Regions from separate parts of the Diaphorobacter sp. LR2014-1 genome, predicted to be linked through region 2. Evidence: predicted binding sites of a transcription regulator. Region 2 holds the regulator's gene; each other region holds the start of a gene.
What was found. Region 2 encodes LexA, which represses DNA repair genes until DNA is damaged. Its sites were predicted from a motif close to ACTGTATNNNNATACAGT; they were not measured.
Positions count from the first base shown of each region.

Region 1 (5,485 bases), on a different contig from region 2:
CAGCGCACCAGCTCTTGCGACAGGTAGTAGGGGCAGATGCCGTGCTGCAGCGCCACGCTGCGCACGGCGGGTGCATCCCACGGCGCGGGCTGTTGCACGGCGGCGGCGCGGGCGGCGGGCAGCCGGTCAAAGAAGCCGCGCGCCAGCGGGCAGGCATCGCCATGGCAGGCGCTGCCGGGGTGTTCGCAGGTCTTGTCGCGCGCGTGCAGGTCCAGCACGCGCAGCGGCGTGCCGGGCGCGTGCGGGGCCAGCGCGCCCTGCAACTGGGCCAGCGCGTGCAGCGCCAGGCCGTGGCCCGTGCCCTTGGCCGTGAGGAAAAATAGCTTGTCCAGCCCGCTGGGTGCGCGTGGCGCGCTCTCTTTTTTGATGGTTTCAGTGTCCCCGCTGGCCACCGCATCGGCGGCGGCGCCGGATGCGGCAGCGGCCGGAGCCGGCCCGCCCTGCCCTGGCGTGGTGATCGCCGGGGGCACCGTGGCCGGGGGCGCCATAGCCGGGGGCGCCATAGCCTTGAGCAGCGGGAACAGCGTGCCCAGGGTCTTGCCGATGCCGGTGGGCGCCTGGGCCAGCAGGCAACGCCCGGCGGGGGCGCTGGCACCCTCTGCGTTGGGGTGCGCGGTGCGGTACACGGCCACGGCCAGGTCGCGCTGCCCGGCGCGGAACGCGGGCAGCGGAAAACGCAGCAGCGCCAGGGCCGCGTTGCGCTGCTGGCGGTGCGCGGCTTCGCTGTGCGCCCAAGCCAGGTAACGCTGGCACTGCGTGGCAAAGAACGCCTGCAGCGCGGCGGCGGTGTTCTCTTGCACCAGCACGGTCTCGGCATGGGTGGTGGCGTGCACGTAGACCAGCGCGAGCTTGAGCCCCGCCAGCCCGCGCGCCTGGCACAGCAGGTGGCCGTACACCTGGGCCTGGGCCCAGTGCAGCGCGCGGTGGTGGGGGCGCACGCTGTCCAGCGTGCCGCGGTAGGTCTTGATTTCTTCAAGCTGCCCCAACGCTGCGTTCCACCCATCGGCACGGCCGCGCACCGTCAGGTGGTCGTACGTGCCGCTCAGGGGCACCTCGGCCTCGTAGCCGGCGCCCCGGCGCTGCTGCACGGCGCGGTGGCCTTCCATGCCCTCAAGGGCGCTGGGAGCGGGGGTGAAGCGCAGGTCCAGGTCGCCCGTGCGGGCCGTGAACTCGCACAGCGCGCGCACGGCCACCACGTGGGGGCGCGGGGCGGCCGTCATGCCGCGCCGCACCACTGCACGTGGCACACCTGCACCGGAATGCCCTGCGCCACGCAGTAATCCAGCCAGCGGATCTGGTTGTCCTGCAGCTTGTCGCCGGGGGCCTTCACCTCCACCAGCGCATAGCGCTCGGCCCCGGGCGGGCGGCCGGGCCAGAAGCGCACCAGGTCGGGCAGGCCGGTGCGGTTGGCCTGCACGTCGCGCAGCAGCCGGGCGAACAGCCGCTCCAGGTGCGCCGGCGGAATGCATTCCAGCGCCAGCGCCAGCAGTTCGGCGCTCAACGCGCCCCAGGCCACGAAGGGCGACTGGGTGCCGTGCTTCTCTTCAAAGCGCTGCAGGATGGTGGCGCGGTAGCGGCCGTCGTGCAGCTCGGCCAGGCAGGCGTCGAACAGGGCCTGGCGGCGCGCCACGAAGTCGGGCGCGCCCAGGTCGGCCGGGCCACTCTGGAACGGGTGGAAGAACGCGCCCGGCAGCGGCGCAAAGATGGCCGGCCAGCACAGCAGGCCGAACAGCGCGTTGACGAGCGTGTTCTCCACATAAAACACCGGTGCCTCGGCGCAGTGCCAGTGCGCGCGCAGCGCGTGCTCCACCGACTGGGGCGGCGTGGGCGCGGGCAGTTCCACGTCCATGCGCAGCGCAGCCACGGCCGGGGCCAGCGCGGGCCGGCGCGGCCCGCCGCCCTGCCCCAGGCTGCGGCGCAGGCGCGGCAGCATGCGCGCCACGCGCTGGTGTTCTTCTTCACTTTCAGGAGCAGCCAGCGCTTGATGGGCAAGGGCTAGAGCCTGATCGGAGCATTGCATGCGCTCCAGCACGCGGATATGGCGGTGGCGCGCACCGGGGGCGCGGCTGGCGGCGTAGGCCTGGGCGGCCAGCGGCCAGTCGCGCGCGCGCTCGCAGGCCTGGCCCACGCGCAGCAGGACCCGCGCGCGGCGCTGCTCCAGCCACGGCGTGGCGCTGTGCGCGGCGGCCAGGGCCTGCAGCAGCGCAGCGGCGTCGAAGCCCTCCGCGTCCAGCGCCTGGCGGCAGGCGCTGAGGGCGAGGTAGGTGTCCACATCGGCCTGATGCTGGAAGGCGCGCGAGGCAGCGTCCAGCGGCACGGCCTCGTAGCGGAACACGCCCAGGTCGGCCAGCACGAACTCCGCCCAGCTCTGGTGCAGGTTGCCGAAGAACATGAGCCGCAGGCGCTCGCAGCGCGCGCCCACCGTCACGTGCCAAACGGGCTCGTCGGCGTGCGGGTGCCAGGCGGCGTAGGGCTGCCGAAGGTCAGCGCGGTCGGCCAGGGCCTGCAGCATTTCGGCCTTGCGCATGGTGGGGTGCAGCGCAGTGCCCTGCAAAATCTGTAGCAGCTCGCGCTTGGTGTGCAAGGCAAACAGCTCCAAAAGACCCAGGGGCGCATCGGCGCACAGCCAGCCCCGCGACAGCAACGGCGCGGCAGCGTCGCGCGTGTCGGGAATCTCGTCATAGGCCAGCTTGCTCGCGCGAAACCACGGCCTGCGCCGCATCACCATGCGCACCAGCAGGGCCTGTGCGGCCTGGGGCAGTTGCCGAAAGTCGGTGAGGAACTGCAGGTCGTCCACACCGAGCAGGTCGCCATAGCGCGTGTGCAGCCAGTCCAGCGCACGCTGGAAGTTGTGCAGGTAGTAAAAGCGGTGCGGTGCGGGCGCAGGGCCGGGCTGCGGCATACAAAAGACTGTGCGTTTATACAGTCAATGATACCGGCGCAGCGGGTGCGCCGTTAATGTGGGGATAACGCGCCGTTCCTAGAATGCGGGCTTTTGCCAAGCGGGCCGCATGCACATCCTGATCGTCGAAGACAACGCACTGGTGGCCAGCGGCATCCAGGCCGGGCTGGAGTTGCACGGCTTCACCAGCGACACCGCGGGCAGCGTGGCGCAGGCGCAGGCCCACATGACCAGCCGCCAGTTCGATGCCTGCGTGCTGGACTTAGGCCTGCCCGATGGCGACGGCATCAGCCTGCTGCGCCAGTGGCGCGGCAAGGGGTTGGCGCTGCCGGTGCTGATCCTTACCGCGCGCAGCACCATCGAGGACAAGGTGGCCGGCTTTCAGACCGGCACCGACGACTACCTGACCAAACCCTTCGACCTGCAGGAGCTGGTGCTGCGCCTGCGCGCCCTGCTGCGCCGCGCGGGCGGGCGCACCAGCGACCTGCTGGCGCTGGGCGACTGCCAGGTCAACATGGCCACCGGCGAAGTCACGCGCAACGGCGTGGCGATAGACATCTCGCGCCGCGAATGGGCGCTGCTGCAGGCCCTGCTGCAGGCGCATGGGCGCGTGCTGAGCGCGGCACAGCTGCATGACAGCCTGTACGGCCTGGACCAGGACGTGGGCAGCAACACCGTGAACGTGCACGTGCACCATCTGCGCAAGAAGCTGGGCGCCGATGTGATCGACACCGTGCGCGGCCTGGGCTTTCGGCTGGGCGCGCGCTACTGCGGCGGTGCGGCATGACGCCACGACCGGTGCAAAGCCTGCGGGTTCGGCTGGTGCTGGGCCTGAGCCTGACCATTTGCCTGGTCTGGAGCGGCGTGGCGATCTGGCAGTTCACCAACATGCAGCGCGAGCTGCGCACGCTGCTGGACGACCGTCTCATCGCATCGGCCCGGATGGTGGTGGGCATCGTGCAGCAGTTCCAGCAGGCCGAGCTGGCGGTAGCGCCGCGCGCCAGCAACGATGCGCTCCTGTCGGTCATTGGCCGCGATGGTGTGGCCTGCGAGGTGAGCCTGGTGCGCAGCGAAGTGGACATCCTGCCCATCGCGCGCACCAACAACATCCCGGACATGGCCTCTGCCGGCAACGCGGGCTTTGGCCAGATCACCAAGGGCGGCAAGCAGTGGCGCACCTATGTGCTGGAGGACAAGGGGGTGCGCGTGGCCACCGCCGACCGGCTGGATGTGCGTGACCAATTGGTGCAGACCTTCGTGCGCACGCTGGTGCTGCCCTTCGTGCTGGCGCTTGCCGTCATCCTGCTGCTGACCTGGTGGATGGGCACGCGCAGCCTGCGCCCGCTGCAGCGCCTGCGCGAGGAGCTGGTGCAGCGCCCACCCCACGACCCCACGCCCGTGCAGTCGGGCCGCGACGTCAAGGAACTGGCCCCGCTGGTGGACAGCCTGAACCAGTTGCTGGCGCGCATGGATGCCAGCATGGAACACGAGCGCCGCTGGACCGCCGACGCGGCGCATGAGCTGCGCACGCCGCTCACCGCCATCAAGACCCATGTGCAGGTGGCGCAGCTGACACTTGCCGCGGGCAACAACAACGCCAGCCCCGACAAGGCCGCCAACGCACTGCGCCAAGCGGGCGAAGGCATCGACCACATGCACGCCACGCTGGAGCAACTGCTGCAGCTTGCACGCGTGGAAAGCGCCAGCGCGGGAGAGGCGCGCGCCACCGTGGGCACCGGCATCGCGCAGGCCTTCCGCCTGGCCTGCAGCCAGTCCCTGCAGCGTGCCGAGAACGAGGGCATTCAGTTGCCCTCCCCACCGCTGGACGCGGCAGAAATACCCGCCGACCCGGCAGCCTGGCAGGCAATACAGCTACCGCTGCCCCCCGCGCTGCTGGCCTGCGCCATCACCAACCTGATCGACAACGCGCTGCGCCATCACCAGGGCCCCGCCCCTGTGAGTGCCACGCTGCGCTGGCAAGCCGATGATGCCGGCCCGGGCACGGTGGAAGTCTGTGTGCGCGACGAAGGCCCCGGCCTGACCCCTGCGGAGTGCGAGCAAGCGCTGCGGCGTTTCTGGCGCAAGTCCAGCACCTCGCCCGGCAGCGGCCTGGGCCTGACGATCGTGCGCCGCATCGCCGAAAGCGCCCATGGCACGCTGACGCTGGAGCCGGCCGAGCCCGGCCTGCGGGCGCGGCTGTGCCTTCCGGCGCTGGTGGTGACCTCTTCGGCGGCAAAGGACTGACGCCGCCGTGGACCGCGTACTGCACCTGGGCCCACTGGTCCTGCCGTGGATGTTGCTGGTGCTCCTGGGCGCCTGGCAGTTGGGCACGATGGTGCATGAGCGACTGGCCGCACGGCGTGGCCTGACGGGCGGCCCGCATGGCTGGCGGCTGCCCCTGGTCGCACTGATCGCGGCGCGGCTGGGCTTCGTGCTGCGCTATGCGGATCTGTATGCCAGCGCGCCGGTGGCTGTGCTCGACATCCGCGACGGCGGATGGTCGCCCTGGGTGGGCCTGGGCGCCGCGCTGCTCTATGTCGCGCTGCTGTGGCTGCGGCGCAGCCCATGGCGGCAGAGCGCCAC
Region 1 is NZ_MTBE01000005.1:85,426-90,910, reverse strand. Features, by position in the region: gene BV908_RS06405 (ATP-dependent DNA helicase) at 1-1,220, opposite strand, end outside; gene BV908_RS06400 (VRR-NUC domain-containing protein) at 1,217-2,902, opposite strand; gene BV908_RS06395 (response regulator) at 3,012-3,689, shown strand; gene BV908_RS06390 (ATP-binding protein) at 3,686-5,146, shown strand; gene BV908_RS06385 (TlpA disulfide reductase family protein) at 5,154-5,485, shown strand, end outside.
Region 1: a site for LexA is predicted at 2,910-2,927, ahead of BV908_RS06400 (VRR-NUC domain-containing protein). Genes of this name have one in related genera too.

Region 2 (5,485 bases):
GAGCGAGGCCTACCTGGGCGCGCACGGCATCAAGTTCTACCCGCACCCGGGCGCGCACCTGTCCAAGAAGCCCGGCCGCTGGATCGTCGCGGCCGAGCAGGTCGAGACCTCGCGCCTGTACGGCCGCGGTATCGCGGCGATCGAACCGCAATGGCTGGAAGAGGTGGGCGGCCATCTGCTCAAGAAGCAGCTGCTGGACCCGCATTGGTCCAAGAAACAGGCCGACGTGGTGGCGCTCGAGCGCGCCACGCTCTACGGCCTGGTGGTCTACAGCGGCCGCCGCGTGAGCTATGGCCGCGTGGATCCGTACGAGGCGCGCAACCTGTTCATTCGCCAGGCGCTGGTCGAGGGCGAGTGGGAGACGCATTGGCCGTTCCTGGGCGCCAACCTCAAGCTGGTGCGCAAGGTGCAGGAGCTGGAGCACAAGAGCCGCCGCCAGGACGTGCTGGTGGACGACGAGCTGATCTTCGCCTTCTACGACCAGCAGATTCCCAAAGACGTGTACAGCGGCGCCACGTTCGACAAGTGGTTCCGCAGTGCCGGCAAGGAGAACGCCGGCCTGCTGCTTCTCAAGCGCGACGAGCTGATGCGCCATGAGGCCGCGGGCATCACCACCGACAACTTTCCCAAGACGGTGAAGCTGGGCGGCGTGGACTGCACGGCCAGCTACCTGCACAGCCCCGGTGACGCGCGCGATGGGGTCACCGTCACGGTGCCGCTGTTCGTGCTGAACCAGGTGAGCGAGGAGCGTGCGGAATGGCTGGTGCCCGGCATGCTCAAGGACAAGATCCAGGCGCTGCTCAAGAGCCTGCCGCAGCGCCCGCGCAGCCGTTTCGTGCCTCTGCCGGAAAGTGCTGCGCGGCTGGCGTCGCTGTTCACCGAGGAAGAGCGTTGGGCCCAGGGCAGCTTGATCGACACGCTGCTCAAGCAAGTGCGCGACGAGACCTCGCTCGACGTGAAGCGCGCGGACTTCAAGCTGGACATGCTCAGCCCGCACCTGTTCATGAACTTCCGCGTAACGGATGAGCACGGCCGCCAGCTCGGCCAGGGACGCAACCTGGGCGCGCTCAAGGCGGAGTGGGGGAGCAAGGCACGTGGGGCGTTCCAGGCGCTTGCTTCATTAAAGATAGCTGGTGGCGCTCACCAGAAGCCAGATTCCGGTGGAAAACCATCTGAAACCAAGGAAAACCGGTCGCCAGCAGCTATCAAAAAAGAACCGCCTGTCGGCGCGCCCGCGGCCCGCAAGGCCGATGCCCGCTACGAGGATTGGAGCTTTGGCGAACTGCCCGAGCTGATGGAGATCGCCAAGGGCAGCCAGACGCTGATCGGTTTCCCCGCGCTCATCGACCATGGCGATGCGGTGGGCATCGAGGTGTTCGACGAACCCGAAGTCGCCGCCGCGCGCCACCGCGTGGGCCTGCGCCGGCTGTTTGCGCTGCAGATCAAGGACGCGCTCAAGTACCTGGAAAAGAACATCCCCGATCTGCAGAAGATGGCTGTGGCCTTCGTGCCGCTGGGCACGCAGGAGGAGCTGCGCGCACAAATCATCGACGTGGCCATCGACCGCGCCTTCCTCCAAGAGCCGCTGCCCAGCAACGAGGCACAGTTCAAGCAGCGCGTGCAGGACGGGCGCGGGCGCCTCACGCTGATCGCCAACGAGGTGGCGCGCATGGCGGCGGCCATCCTCATCGAATACGCCGCCACGCAGCGCAAGATCAAGGACACCAAGAACGCTCCCGAGGCCACGGCCGACGCGTCACAGCAGCTGCAGCGCCTGATGCCCAAGCAGTTCATCGCCGCCGCGCCCTGGGCGCAGCTGCAGCACTACGCGCGCTACCTCAAGGCCATCGCCACGCGCCTGGACAAGTACCGCGCCGACCCGGCACGCGATGCCGCCAAGCTCAAGGAACTGCAGCCGCTGGAGCAGCGCTATTGGCGCCTGGTGGCCGAGCGCAAGGGCCAGGTGGATGCCCGCATGCAGGAGTACCGCTGGATGCTGGAGGAACTGCGCGTGAGCTTCTTCGCGCAGGAGTTGCGCACGCCGTATCCGGTCAGCGGCAAGCGGCTGGACAAGGTCTGGTCGCAACTGGTGTCTTGAGGGGCTCTCGCGCGGGGACAGGCCGTCGGGGCAGATGTGCTGCCACCAGCCGCCGTGGGCGGGGCCGTTCATGCTTTGGCGCGCACGGCGAGCGTCCGCCAACCCGTCACCAAACCGGCCCTGGCAGCGACCCGTGTGGCCTTCCCAGGCACCGGGCTTGCGGCCGCCAGCGCTCGCCTGGGCGGAACGGCGCCTTGCCATGCAACAGCTGGCGGCGCCGATCGCCCCAGCGTCAAGACATGAGCAGCGCCTTCAGCTCCTCGGCAGATAAATCCCGCGCCGCGCCAAACCCTGCCACGTGGCGGCCCGCCGAAGGGATGATCTGCACGAACTGGAAGTCGCCCAGCGCCGTCATGGGCGCTGCCTCAGGGAAGCGCTGCAGGTAGGCGGCGCGCGCGCTGGCGGCTGCCTCGGGCGCAAGCAGTACGGCTTGCCCTTGGATGGCAACGCGCTCCAGCGCATGCACGGGCTGGGCCGCGTCCTCGGGCGCCGTGATCAGGAGAGAAACCGCGGGCGATTGCCGCAGGTTGCGGGTATGGGCGGCGAGGGCGCTGACATGCAATACCAGCACCTGGGCCGTGGAGTCGATGGCATACGGAACGAACGACACCGCTGGCGTTATGGATGGCACCGATTCCGCGCCGGGCAGGGTTTGCAGCGTTGCCAGCGCGGCCGTGCGCCGGCCCCACAGCAGTTGCCGCAGCAAGCGGTCCAGGCGGGACTCGTGGGTCATGGCGTGCTTGGGGGCGGGCAGTTGCAAGTGCCGTGCATTGTAGAAACGGGCCTGCGATGAACGCGCTGCTGCCGCGACGCCTTCGAAAAGTGTCAGAAGTGGTCGCAGCAGTGCCCCGCGGTCAGCGCAGGGCCAGGCGCTCCAGTTCCGCGCACACATCGGCCATGCGGCCGGAAATCACGAGCTTGCACGCGTCGTCGGTGTCATGGCGCAGGATCACGCGCAGGGGGGGCGAACGGGTGGAGATCGCAGGCCGCAGACCTGTGTGCTGCATGGCCGCATCCGCGGCAGGCATGGCAAAGGCGCGGTGGCGGGCCGGATTTTCTTGCGCCATGCCCGCCACGGCGGGGCTATCGGGAGGGCCGGCGTTGGGCGTCGCTCGCTGGAGTGCATCGGCGCGTCCGTGCGTGGTGCAGGCAGAGGGTGCAGCGCCGCGCGACATATGGCGTGCGGCCAGTCCCCATCGGCGCAGGCGGCGCAAGGGGCGGGAAAGGGAGGCAAAGGCAAAGAGGGCAAATCCCATGTGAAGACTCCGGCATGCCAGGGCATGAAGGTGGAACACAGGCAGGATTGCCAAGGACGTCAAGCGCGCATCCGCAGGGTTGGCATGCCGCAGCCACGGGGCATGCCCGGGCTACCGCCTGCCAGACGCCCGCCACCTGCGGCGGCGCTGCATTCAACGGACTACATGAGCATGGTGTTGCGTATCAGGCCCACGGCCAGCCCTTCGATCTCGAAAGGTTCGCCCGGCTCGACGCGGATCACCGGGTAGTCGGGGTTCTCGGGCAGCAGCTCGATGGCGCTGCCTGTGCGGCGCAGGCGCTTGACCGTGACGTCATCGCCCAGGCGCGCCACGATGATTTGCCCGTTGCGCGCCTCGCGCGTTGCCTGTACGGCGAGCAGGTCGCCGTCCATGATGCCCGCGTCGCGCATGGACATGCCGCGCACCTTGAGCAGGTAGTCGGGCTTGTGCGCAAACAGGCTGCCTTCCACCGTATAGGTCTGGTCCACATGCTCCTGGGCGAGAATGGGCGAGCCTGCCGCCACGCGGCCCACCAGCGGCAGCGTGAGCTGCGACAGGCCGGGTATCGGCAGGTTGAACTGGGCGCCGCGCGCCGCATTGATGTTGCGCACGGTTTCGCCGCGCAGGCGGATGCCGCGCGAGGTGCCGCTGACCAGTTCGATCACGCCCTTGCGGGCCAGCGCCTGCAGGTGCTCCTCGGCTGCGTTGGCGGACTTGAAACCCAACTCTGCCGCGATCTCGGCGCGGGTGGGCGGGGCGCCGGTGCGCGCGATGGCGGTCTGGATCAGGTCCAGGATCTGCTGCTGGCGGGCGGTGAGCTTGGGACTGTCGAGCATGGTGCGATCCAATGCGGTCGGTGGTTGAGTGGGTTACTGTTTTTTAATCCAGTATCTGTATTTTTGAACAGTTTTTGGAGGGATGCAAGTGGCAGCTGCAAGAAAAATCGTCGTTATGGGCACCGGCGGCACGATTGCGGGCTCTTCTGCGGTGCAAGGTGCGAACGTGGGCTACACGGCCGGGCAGATCGGCGTGGAGCAATTGCTGGCCGCGGTGCCGGGGCTGGTGCAGGCCGCGGGCGGTGCGCTGGTGGCCGAACAGGTGGTGCAGCTGGACAGCAAGGACATGGGCTTTGACGTGTGGGCGCGCCTGGCCGGTCGTTGCGCCGCACACCTGGCCGACCCGGCCGTGGCCGGCGTCGTCATCACCCACGGCACGGATACGCTGGAGGAAACCGCCTGGCTGCTGCACAACCTGCTCGATACCACCGCCAAGCCGGTGGTACTGACCTGTGCCATGCGTCCGGCCACGGCGCTCGCGCCGGACGGGCCGCAGAACCTGCTGGATGCCGTCACACTAGCGGCCGACCCCTCAGCGCGGGGGGTTCTGATGGCGGCCGCCGGCGTGGTGCACGGGGCGCGCGAGGTGAGCAAGGTGCACCCGCTGCGGCTGGACGCGTTCGACTCCGGCGATGCCGGGCCTCTGGGCTGGATGGAAGCGGGGCGCGTGCGCTGGGCCCGCGGCCTTGCGCCGCAGGTGGAACAGCCTGCGCATGGCGCGCTGGTGCCGATCCTGCCAGATGCCGCCTGGCCACGCGTGGAAATCGTCCTCAGCCACGCCGGCGCGGATGGCGCGTTGGTGGACTGGCTGGTGGAGAAGGGCGTGCACGGCATCGTGGTGGCCGCCACCGGCAATGGTACGCTGCACCATGCGCTGGAGGCCGCGCTCGCGCGTGCCGTGGCGGCCGGGGTGCAGGTGCGCGTGGCTTCGCGCTGCCCGCAGGGGCGGATGATGGACCTGACGGGCACGCCCTGGCGTGATGCGGATGGGCTGAGCCCTATGAAGGCACGGGTCAGCCTGCTGCTGGAGTTGATGCAGTCCGCTAATTCATAAGCACCGTCATGGGCCGAGGCGCTTGCCTGGGCACACAGCACAACGCCCCGCGTTGCGGGGCGTTGGCGGGCGCCGGCGGCGGGTTCGTCAGCTTGACAGTGCCGTCAGGGCGCGCTGGGTGATTTCCTCCACGCTGCCGGTGCCTTGAATGGCACGGTACTTGGGCGCGTTGGCGGGATCGGTCTTGGCCCAGCTGGAGTAATAGTCCACCAGCGGGCGGGTCTGGTCGCTGTAGACCTGC
Region 2 is NZ_MTBE01000030.1:41,702-47,186, reverse strand. Features, by position in the region: gene hrpA (ATP-dependent RNA helicase HrpA) at 1-2,098, shown strand, start outside; gene BV908_RS17245 (pyridoxamine 5'-phosphate oxidase family protein) at 2,331-2,831, opposite strand; gene BV908_RS17240 (hypothetical protein) at 2,953-3,354, opposite strand; gene lexA (transcriptional repressor LexA) at 3,516-4,190, opposite strand; gene BV908_RS17230 (asparaginase) at 4,273-5,244, shown strand; gene adk (adenylate kinase) at 5,332-5,485, opposite strand, start outside.

Region 3 (5,485 bases), on a different contig from region 2:
ACCTTGCCGTCGTGCACCGTGACGAGCTGCGCCAACGCATGGGCGTTGTACTCCAGCGCGCGGTCGAAGGGCTTGTTGGCCAGGCCCTGGGCCACCAGCCAGGTCAGCGCCAGGCTCACCGGCCACAGCAGCAGCAGCGGCGTGAGCATCCAGTCCAGGATTTCGCCGAAGAGGGAGCGCTGCTCGCGCTGGAAGATTTTCAAGGTGGTGGGTGTTTTTGGCCGCGAGCGCTTATGCATCAAGCGCAAGCAGCTATCAATAACAGAGCATCCACGGATCCCGTCAGCCGGGGATCTTTTCCAGGCAGTAGCCCAGGCCGCGCACGGTGGCGATGCGGATCGGCCCGCGCTCGATCTTCTTGCGCAGGCGGTGGATGTAGACCTCGATGGCGTTGTTGCTCACCTCCTCGCCCCACTCGCACAGGCGCTCCACCAGCTGCTCCTTGCTCACCAGGCGGCCGGCGCGCTGCAGCAGCACCTCCAGCAGGCCCAGCTCGCGCGCGGACAGCTCCACCATCTTGCCGTCGATGGTGGCCACGCGGCCCGCCTGGTCGTACACCAGGGGCCCGTGGCGGATGGCGCTGCTGGTGCCGCCCATGCCGCGGCGCGTGAGCGCACGCACGCGCGCCTCCAGCTCCGACAGCGCGAACGGCTTGGCCATGTAGTCGTCGGCGCCCAGGTCCAGGCCCTTCACGCGCTCGTCCACGCTGTCGGCCGCCGTGAGGATCAGCACCGGCAGCGCCGAGCCGCGCCCGCGCAGGCGCTTGAGCACCTCCAGGCCGTGCATCTTGGGCAGGCCCAGGTCGAGGATCAGCAGGTCGAACTCGTTGTTGGTCAGGAGCGCGGTATCGACCTCGGTGCCGCTGGCCACATGGTCCACCACGGCGCCCGAGCCGCGCAGCGTGCGCAGCAGCCCGTCGGCAAGCACCTGGTCGTCTTCGGCAATGAGGATGCGCATGGGGTGTCTCTCCTGGTTGTCGTGCGCCGGCCTGCGCTCTGCCTGAATTTTAGGCCGCCGTGCCCTCGCCGCCGGCATAGGCCTCCAGGCCCAGCGCGACCACCGTGGCCACGTCCTGCCCCACCTCGGCGCGGAACTCGCCCTCGGCCTGCGCCACCGCCGCGCGAAACGCCTGCAGCCACGCCAGTCCCGTGGGCGTGAAGCGCACCAGGCGCGCACGCGCATCGCGCGGATCGGGCTCGCGCGTGACCAGGCCCCAGGCCGCGCACTGCTCCACCAGCGCGGCCATGGACTGCTTGGCCATGCCCGCGCGCTCGGCCAGGTCGGTGAGGCGGTCCCCCTGCAGCGACAGATGCCGCGTGATGTGGATGTGCGCGGCGCTCACCTGGTCGCGCGCCGCGAGGTTGGACAGCGCCAGCGGCACCTGCACGTCGCGCGCCATGAGCTGCAGCACGCGCGCATCGAAGCGCCGCATGGCATGGCCCAGCAGGCGGCCCAGGTGGGTCTGGCGCCAGCGGTCGTCGAGGCTGGGGGGAGCGGTCATCCGCATATTGTCAGCCAAACTGACCAAAAATTGATTGGATAACGCATCAACCGCCCATAAACTACTGTTCAAGCATCCAGCCTGTCATTGGAAACAGTTTCCAGGCAGGCACACGATTTCACCGCGACCCCGACCCGAAGGAGCATTCCATGGACGCCACCGTCAAAGGCAACGCAACCGCCGTCAACAGCGAAAAGGCCAAGGCCCTGCAAGCCGCCCTCGCGCAGATCGAAAAGCAGTTTGGCAAGGGCACCATCATGCGCCTGGGCGAGGGCGAGGCCATTGAGGACATCCAGGTGGTCTCCACCGGCTCGCTGGGCCTGGACATCGCCCTGGGCGTGGGCGGCCTGCCGCGCGGCCGCGTGATCGAGATCTACGGACCGGAAAGCTCGGGCAAGACCACGCTCACGCTGCAGGTCATCGCCGAGATGCAGAAGCAAGGCGGCCAGTGCGCTTTCGTGGATGCCGAGCATGCGCTGGATGTGCAGTACGCCAGCAAGCTCGGCGTTCAGCTCACCGACCTGCTCATCAGCCAGCCGGACACGGGCGAGCAGGCGCTGGAAATCGTGGACAGCCTGGTGCGCTCGGGTGCCGTGGACCTGATCGTGGTGGACTCGGTCGCCGCCCTCACGCCCAAGGCCGAAATCGAGGGCGAGATGGGCGACGCCCTGCCCGGCCTGCAGGCACGCCTGATGAGCCAGGCACTGCGCAAGCTCACCGCCACCATCAAGAAGACCAACTGCATGGTCATCTTCATCAACCAGATCCGCATGAAGATCGGCGTGATGTTCGGCAGCCCCGAGACCACCACCGGCGGCAATGCGCTGAAGTTCTACGCCTCGGTACGCCTGGACATCCGCCGCACCGGCACCATCAAGAAGGGCGACGAGGCGATCGGCAACGAGACCAAGGTGAAGGTGGTGAAGAACAAGGTCTCGCCCCCGTTCAAGACGGCCGAATTCGACATCCTGTTCGGCGAGGGCATCTCGCGCGAGGGCGAGATCATCGACATGGGCGTGAACGCGCGCATCCTGGAAAAGAGTGGCGCCTGGTATGCCTACAACGGCGAAAAGATCGGCCAGGGCCGCGACAACGCCCGCGAGTTCCTGCGCGAGAACCCTGGCCTGGCCGTGGAGATCGAGAACAAGGTGCGCGAAAGCCTGGGCATCGCACTGCTGCCCACGGGCCACGCGAGCCCGGCGGCCGATCTGCCCGAAGACAAGCCTGCGCGCGGCAAGAAGGCCGACAAGACGGGCGAGATCGAGGCGTAACCACGCACCGGGGTTTTTGAACGAAATCTGCCTCCAGCGCTTGACCATCAAGCGCTGGAAGCTCTTTTTTCAATAGCATTCATGGGATTCACCGCCCTCTCCCTCAAGGGCCGTGCGCTGCGCCTGCTTGCCCAGCGCGAGCATTCGCGCAGCGAACTGCAGGCCAAGCTGGCGCGCCACGTGCAGGAGGGCGACGATCTGCCGGCGCTGCTGGACGAGCTGCAGGCGCGCGACTTCATCAATGCAGAGCGCGTGGCCGAGTCCGTGGTGCACCGCCGCGCGGAGCGCTTCGGCACCCAGCGCGTGCTGCAGGAGCTGCGGCGCAAGGGGCTGGACGAGGATTTGGTGCGCAGCACCGCCGCCCAGCTGGCGGGCACCGAACTGCAGCGCGCCCGGGCCGTGTGGCGCCAGCGCTTTGGCGACCAGCCCGCCGACACGCCGCAGGAGCGTGCGCGCCAGATGCGCTTTCTGGCCACGCGTGGCTTCGCCGCCGACGTGGTGCGCCGCGTGGTGCGGGGTGGTGATGAATGGGAATAGAACGGGGCTTGGCGCGCTTCTGTCCAGCGTCAAAGCTATTTCATCCATAGCAGCTGTCGACGCGCAGTCCGCCACCGGTCGCACCCCGCAACGCCGCGCCGTCGTGCAATGCCAGGCCGCGCAATACGCGCGATGGCTTCAGCGCCGCCGCGGACATGCCAGAGGCTTGAGGCCCGCGGCGCGGCTGTGCGCAGCCGGCCCCCGTTGTGCGCGTTGGGCCGCGGCGCGACCGCTCAACCCAGCAGGCGCTCCGGGTTGGCGTCCAGCTTGGTGAGCGCATCGCGCGTGGCGCGCAGCGTGAGGCTCTCCTCCTCCTGCGCTACCAGCAGACCCGCCTGCAGGTAGGCCCCCAGCCGGCGCAGCTGGATGAGGTAGCTGCCGCCATCGCGCGTGGCAAACAGGTGCAGCTGCTTGCGCTGGCTGTGCCAGGCGTATTGCACCTGCGTGGACGCGCCGTTGTGGTCCAGCGTGAACCAGGTGCCCAGCGGCAGCTGCTGCGCCCAGGCCACCATGTCGTCCTGCACAGGCGCGCCATTGTCGGCGATGACGTGGATGGACGAGGCGTCGATGCCCAGCAGCAACTCGATGTTGTCCGCACTCAGCGGCATGTCGCCCAGCGCCTCGTCGCCGATGTAGTCCTCCAGGTTCGCCAGGCGTTTGGCCATGGCATCGATGTGCGCCTGCGGGATCGAGGCCGTCTTGGAGAGGAAAGCGTCGGCCAGCGTGTCGGTGATTCCCTTGATCTGTGCGTCCTGCTCGGGCCCCGCCACGCCGATCAGCGCCAGCCCCTGGCGCAGGCTCTGCAGCAGCGCCGGCAGGTTCTGGATGACCAGCGCACGGTCGGCGCGGTTGGGCTTGGCGCCCGCCGCCCACACCAGGTCGGCCGCGGCGCGCTTGAAGGCCGCGGTACTGGCATGCTGGGCCCCGTCGCGCACGGCCGACATCGCCAGCACCTCGGCCCATGTCTTGAACAAGAACTCGCGGATCTCGTCGCGCACCGGCATGTCCTTGAGCAGCGCGCGCAGCTCGATGGTGTACTGGATCGCCAGCGTCTCGCGCTGCTCCACCTGCTGGGCCACGCTGACGATGCGCGAGGTGCCCTGCTTCTCGGTGAGGAATTTGGCGAGGAATTTCTCGAACTCGTCATGCACCAGCTGGAACACGCGCTGGCCGGTCTCGGGGTACTGCTCGATCACCTGCACGATGCGGCGGATCTCGGCCTCCAGCGCGCTGCCGTTGATGGAGCTGGCGTCAAAGCCCAGCACGCAGGCGCCCATGCGGTCGATGAGCTGGCGCGCGGGGTGCGTGAGGTTGCTGAAGAACTCGGGCTCGGCCAGCGCCACGCGCAGCACCGGCACCTGCAGGCGTGCAAACCACACGCGCACCGAGGGCGGGATGCGGTCTTCACTCAGGATGCTCTGGAACATCAGCGCCACCACCTCGATGATGGCCTTCTCGCTGGCGGTGCTGGCCTTCTTCTTGAACTCCACGGACCGCTCGCGCACGGCGCTCGCCACGCGGACCACGGCCTGTGGGCTGTAGTCCTCGACCAGCGTGGCCACGTCGCTGTAGTAGCTGTCGGCCGAGACGCGGTGCGCCGCCAGCGCATGGGCCAGCGCCGCGGACGCGGGGGGTGCCTTGACCATGTCGTAGCCCGTGGTGGGCTGCGTGAGCAAGCGCCGCAGCTGCACCATCACGCCCTGGGCGCGCTGGCGCGCGCGCACCAGCGGGCTGCCCATGCCGGCCATCGCCGGCTGCCCGCGCATGCCGGGGGGCGGAGGCATGAAGGCCGACGCCGCATGTCGCGTGGGGGCAAATTCCGTGGGCCGCCCCAGCGCGGCGCGCGACTGCTGCAATGCCTGCGAGGCCAGCCCCACGGGACCGGACGCGGGCGGCGGCTCGGCGGGGCTGCCGGTGTTGGGGCCGGCGGCCGCGCGGCGCACGCGGGCGCGCAGGTCGTCCTGCGCCACGACGCCCTGTTCGTCGTACAGCTTCACAAGGGCCTGGTACTGCGCCAGCGCCAGCGCCGCCAGTTCGCGCTGCAGCGGGTCGATCACCATCTGCAAATGGTCGCGCTGCAGGCCCACCTCCAACCACTGCTCGACCAGATGCAGGCACAGGGTTTCGGGGCGCAGGATATCGGTGCCGGCCAGCTCACGGCCTTCCAGATGCTGTG
Region 3 is NZ_MTBE01000018.1:46,634-52,118, reverse strand. Features, by position in the region: gene BV908_RS13250 (sensor histidine kinase) at 1-203, opposite strand, end outside; gene BV908_RS13245 (response regulator transcription factor) at 283-957, opposite strand; gene BV908_RS13240 (MarR family winged helix-turn-helix transcriptional regulator) at 1,007-1,501, opposite strand; gene recA (recombinase RecA) at 1,651-2,772, shown strand; gene recX (recombination regulator RecX) at 2,854-3,309, shown strand; gene BV908_RS13225 (DUF1631 family protein) at 3,543-5,485, opposite strand, start outside.
Region 3: a site for LexA is predicted at 1,565-1,582, ahead of recA (recombinase RecA). Genes of this name have one in related genera too.

Region 4 (5,485 bases), on a different contig from region 2:
GCCGCGCGCCAGGTCCTCGATCTTCCAGCGCGCGCGCACCTTGAGGCTGCCGCGGCCCGTGCGGTAGGCGTCCTGGATGTCAGCATCAGTGCTGATGATCTGGCCGCCGCCCGGGTAGTCAGGGCCGGGGACCAGCGCGAACAGTTCCTCGTCGCTCAACTGCGGCTTCTTGACCAGGGCCACGCAGGCGTCGGCCACCTCGCGCAGGTTGTGGCTGGGGATCTCGGTGGCCAGGCCCACGGCGATGCCGCTGGCGCCATTGAGCAGCGCGAATGGCAACCGCGCGGGCAGCTGGCGCGGCTCCTGCGTGCTGCCGTCGTAGTTGGGCACGAAATCCACCGTGCCCATGTCGATCTCGTCCAGCAGCAGGCCGGCGATGCGGGTCAGGCGCGCCTCGGTGTAGCGCATGGCCGCCGCGCCGTCGCCATCGCGGCTGCCGAAGTTGCCCTGGCCGTCGATCAGCGGGTAACGCTGGTTGAAGTCCTGCGCCAGGCGCACCAGTGCGTCGTAGGCCGACTGGTCGCCGTGCGGGTGAAAGCGGCCCAGCACGTCGCCCACCACGCGGGCGCTTTTGACGGGCTTGGCCGCCACATTGCGGTTTGGCCCGCTGTAGCCCAGACCCATGCGGTCCATGGCGTAGAGGATGCGCCGCTGCACGGGCTTGAGACCGTCGCACACGTCGGGCAGCGCGCGGCCCTTGACGACCGAGAGGGCGTATTCCAGATAGGCGCGCTGGGCATAGCCGGCCAGTTCCAGGCTGTCGCCGTGGTCGGCGGGCGCGGAGAAGTCGAGAGTGGGTTGGTCGCTCATTCAGTGAAGACAGACTCGGTCGATGACTGCCGGGCCAGGCGCGTGGGCGCAGGCGTGGACATGCGCTGCGTGTCGCCGCGCTCACCGGCATCGGATAGGGAATGGGGCGTGGCGGGCAGTTCCATGCGCACGCGCCCCGGGTTCGCGCGCTGATTGCGCGTCGGTAGCGGCGGCTTGAGCAGCGCATACAGGCCCATCACGCTCTGTACGTAGTTGCGCGTCTCGCGGTAGGCGGGCACGCGGTTGCCGGCGCGCTGCACGGCGCCCTCGCCCGCGTTGTAGGCCGCCAGCGCCAAGTCCAGGCGGCCCTCGAAGAGATCCATGAGGTAGCGCAGGTAGCGCGTGCCCGCGGCCACGTTGGTGGCGGGGTCCACCAGCTTTTGCTCCACCGAGCGCCTGGCGTCGCCGCTCACGCCGAAACGGCTGGCGGTGGCGGGCATGAGCTGCATCAGCCCCACGGCGCCGCGCGGCGAGACCGCACGGGTGTTGAAACCCGACTCGGTGGCGATCACCGCCTGCAGCAGCGCGTAGTCCACGCCATGGCGCGCCGACGCCGAGCGCAGGTGCTGGCGCACGAGCTTGTAGTCGTGCGACACCTCGAAGAAGGCCAGCAGCCGCACCCCCGAGGGACTGGCCGGCCCGGTGGAGACATCGGCCGCACCCTGACGTCCGGTGTTGGAGCCGTCGCGCTCGGAGTCGAAGTCGTTGCCGCGGAAGAACAGCGCGTAACGCTCGTCCAGCTGCTGCGCGGCGAAGTGCGTCACGCCGCGCTCGTCCACGAAGGCCCACAGGTCCGCATGCGCGGTTTGCTGCAAAAACAGGAGCGCGCAGCACATGCCAGTCGTGCGCAAAAGCCCCAAAAGGCTGTTACGCATACGGTATCCCAGGCGCGCAGTCATGGCGAGTGCCTTCGTCAGATGTCCACATCCACCAGGTCGCCGTGCAGCTCCATGAGCTCGCGGCGCGCGGCGGCCTCGCCCTTGCCCATGAGCTTGGTGATCAGGCCCTCGGTGGCGGAGAAGTCGAACGTGCCCAACTGCACCGGCAGCAGGCGGCGCGTGTCGGGGTTGAGCGTGGTCTCCCACAGCTGCTCGGCGTTCATTTCGCCCAGGCCCTTGAAGCGGCTGATCTGGCATTTCTCGCGCGGCACGCCGTCCTTGGCGCACTTGTCGAGGATGCTTTCCAGCTCGGATTCGTCCAGCGCATACACCTTGGCCGCGGGCTTCTTGCCGCGCGCCGGCACGTCCACGCGAAACAGCGGTGGCCGGGCGACAAAGATATGGCCAGCCTCGATGAGCTTGGGGAAGTGGCGGAAGAACAGCGTGAGCAGCAGCACCTGGATGTGCGAGCCGTCCACGTCCGCGTCCGAAAGGATGCAGATCTTGCCGTAGCGCAGGCCGGACAGGTCGGGGGTGTCGCTCGGGCCGTGCGGGTCCACGCCGATGGCTACCGAGATGTCATGCACCTCGGTGTTGGCAAACAGGCGGTCGCGGTCGACCTCCCAGGTGTTGAGCACCTTGCCGCGCAGCGGCAGGATGGCCTGGCTTTCCTTGTCGCGGCCCATCTTGGCGCTGCCGCCGGCCGAGTCGCCCTCGACCAGGAAGACCTCGTTGTAGGCCAGGTCACGGCTTTCGCAGTCGGTGAGCTTGCCGGGCAGCACGGCCACGCCCGAGCCCTTGCGCTTTTCGACCTTCTGGCCGGCCTTTTGCCGTGTCTGCGCGGCCTTGATGGCCAGCTCTGCCAGCTTCTTGCCGTATTCCACGTGCTGGTTCAGCCACAACTCCAGCGCCGGGCGCACGAAGCTGGACACCAGCCGCACAGCGTCGCGCGAGTTCAGCCGCTCCTTGATCTGCCCCTGGAACTGCGGGTCCAGCACCTTGGCCGCCAGCACATAGCTGGCGCGCGCAAACACGTCCTCGGGCAGCAGCTTCACGCCCTTGGGCAGGAGCGAGTGCAGCTCGATGAAGCTCTTGACCGCGTTGAACAGGCCGTCACGCAGGCCGCTTTCATGGGTGCCGCCGGCGCTGGTGGGGATCAGGTTCACGTAGCTCTCGCGCACCGGCTGGCCTTCCTCGGTGAAGGCCACACACCATGCGGCGCCCTCGCCCTCGGCAAAGCTCTCGTTGTGGCGGTCGGCGAAGCCCTCGCCCTCGAACAGCGGGATCACCGGGTCAGCGCTCAGCGTCTGCGCCAGGTAGTCGCGCAGGCCGCCCTTGTACTGCCAGGTCTGGGTGTCGCGCGTCTTTTCATTGACCAGCTGCACCGTAACGCCGGGCATGAGCACCGCCTTGCTGCGCAGCAGGTGCGTCAGCTCGCCCATCGGAAGGTTGCTGGACTCAAAGTATTTGGCGTCGGGCCAGACGCGCACGGTGGTGCCCTGCTTGCGCTCGCCCGCCTGCAGCGGGCGCACCGCCAGCGGCTCGGTCACATCGCCGCCCGCAAACACCAGGCGCGCCACCTGGCCCTCGCGGTGGGTGGCCACCTCCAGCCGGGTGGCCAGGGCGTTGGTGACGCTTACGCCCACACCATGCAGGCCGCCCGAGAAGCTGTAGGCCCCGCCCTTGCCCTTGTCGAACTTGCCGCCCGCGTGCAGGCGGGTGAACACCAGCTCCACCACCGGTGCGTTCTCCTCGGGATGCAGGCCGAACGGAATGCCCCGGCCGTCGTCCTCCACGCTCACCGAGCCGTCGGTGTGCAAGGTCACCTTGATCTTCTTGCCAAAGCCCGCCAGTGCCTCGTCGGCCGCGTTGTCCAGCACCTCCTGGATGATGTGCAGGGGGTTGTCGGTGCGGGTGTACATGCCCGGCCGCTGCTTGACGGGCTCCAGTCCCTTGAGGACGCGGATCGAGCCTTCGGAGTAGTCGCTGGCGGAGGTGGATGCGGGTTTGACTGCCATGGCGGCGGATTGTAGTGCTGGATATAAAACCAGGATGGTGACGCTTTCTTGCCCCGCCAGCGTGCTGCACAGGGGGGCGCCAAGCAGGCGACACGGGTTTTCGCTACATTCGCCGGATGCACGACGCAACCCGAAAACTGTCCATGGCCCAGGTGCTGATCTGCGGCGCCGCCATCGTCACTCTGTCCATGGGCATCCGGCACGGCTTCGGCCTGTGGCTGCAGCCCATCACCCAGGACATGGGCTGGACACGCCAGACCTTTGCCCTGGCCATGGCCATTCAGAACCTGTCCTGGGGTCTGTTCGGCATCTTTGGCGGCATGCTGGCCGACCGCCTGGGCGCCTTCCGCGTGCTGATCGGCGGCGCAGCGCTCTACGCCATGGGCCTGGCCGGCATGGCGCTGTCTCCCACGCCGCTGCTGTTTTCGCTGACCACGGGCGTGCTGATCGGCGCTGCACAGGCGGGCACCACCTACGCCATCATCTACGGGGTGCTGGGCCGGCAGATCCCGGCCGACAAGCGCTCCTGGGCCATGGGCGTGGCCGCTGCGGCGGGCTCGTTCGGCCAGTTCCTCATGGTGCCGCTGGAGGGGCAACTGATCCTGCGCCTGGGCTGGCAAGAGGCCCTGCTGGTGCTCTCGGCCATGGTGATCCTGATCGTTCCGCTGGCCTTCGGCCTGCGCGAGCCGGGCTTTCATGGCAGCGCCCCCATCAAACGTACCCAGTCCGTGGGCGAGGCCTTTGCCGAGGCGCTGCGCTACCGCAGCTTCCTGCTGCTCACCGCCGGCTACTTCGTGTGCGGCTTCCAGGTGGTGTTCATCGGCGTGCACATGCCCAGCTATCTGCGCGACCAGGGCCTCACGCCCCAGGTGGCCAGCTATGCGCTGGCGCTGATCGGGCTGTTCAACGTATTCGGCACCTATATCGCGGGCTCGCTGGGCCAACGGATCCCGAAGCGCCACATCCTGGCGTTCATCTATTTCGCCCGCGCCGTGGCCATCACCATCTTCCTGCTGGTGCCGCTGTCGCCGTTGTCGGTCTACGTGTTCTCGGCCGTGATCGGCGCACTGTGGCTGTCCACGGTGCCCCCCACCAATGCCACCGTTGCGCAGATCTTCGGGGTGCAGCACCTGTCCATGCTCAGCGGCTTCGTGTTCTTCAGCCACCAGATCGGCAGCTTCCTGGGCGTGTGGCTGGGCGGCTATCTGTATGACCGCACGGGCAGCTACGACATCGTGTGGTACCTGGCGATTGTGTTGGGCATCCTCGCCGGCTTGGTGAACCTGCCCGTACGCGAGGGCGCCATCGTGCGCGCCACCCCTCAGGCGGCCTGACCATGCGCACCCTGTACAAGCGGTCGATCGTCGCAGCTGCGCTGCTCGCGGTGCTGCTGGGGGTGTTCGCGCTGTACCTGCAGCCCGACTTCATGCTGACGCTGGCGGACCAGATCTGGGCCTGCTTCTGACGATGGCCCCGCACGGCACCGCCCATGCGCCGCTGCCCGCGGCCTCGGAATGGATACAGCGCTGGTCCCACCTGGTGCCTGCAGGCGGCAGTGTGCTGGACGTGGCTTGCGGTCACGGCCGTCACATGCGCTGGTTCCATGAAAGAAAACACCCGGTAACGGGCATAGATAAAGCGCCAGAAGCTATTGAAAGCATAGCACCATGGGGCGCGACGATCGTTGCGGATATCGAGGCTGGCCCCTGGCCCCTGCCCGGGCAGCGCTTTGCCGGCGTGGTGGTCACCAATTACCTGTGGCGTCCTTTGCTGCCCACC
Region 4 is NZ_MTBE01000003.1:191,606-197,090, forward strand. Features, by position in the region: gene parC (DNA topoisomerase IV subunit A) at 1-810, opposite strand, end outside; gene BV908_RS04195 (lytic transglycosylase domain-containing protein) at 807-1,685, opposite strand; gene BV908_RS04200 (DNA topoisomerase IV subunit B) at 1,724-3,706, opposite strand; gene BV908_RS04205 (MFS transporter) at 3,823-5,040, shown strand; gene BV908_RS22895 (hypothetical protein) at 5,043-5,171, shown strand; gene BV908_RS04210 (class I SAM-dependent methyltransferase) at 5,174-5,485, shown strand, end outside.
Region 4: a site for LexA is predicted at 3,723-3,740, ahead of BV908_RS04200 (DNA topoisomerase IV subunit B). Genes of this name have one in related genera too.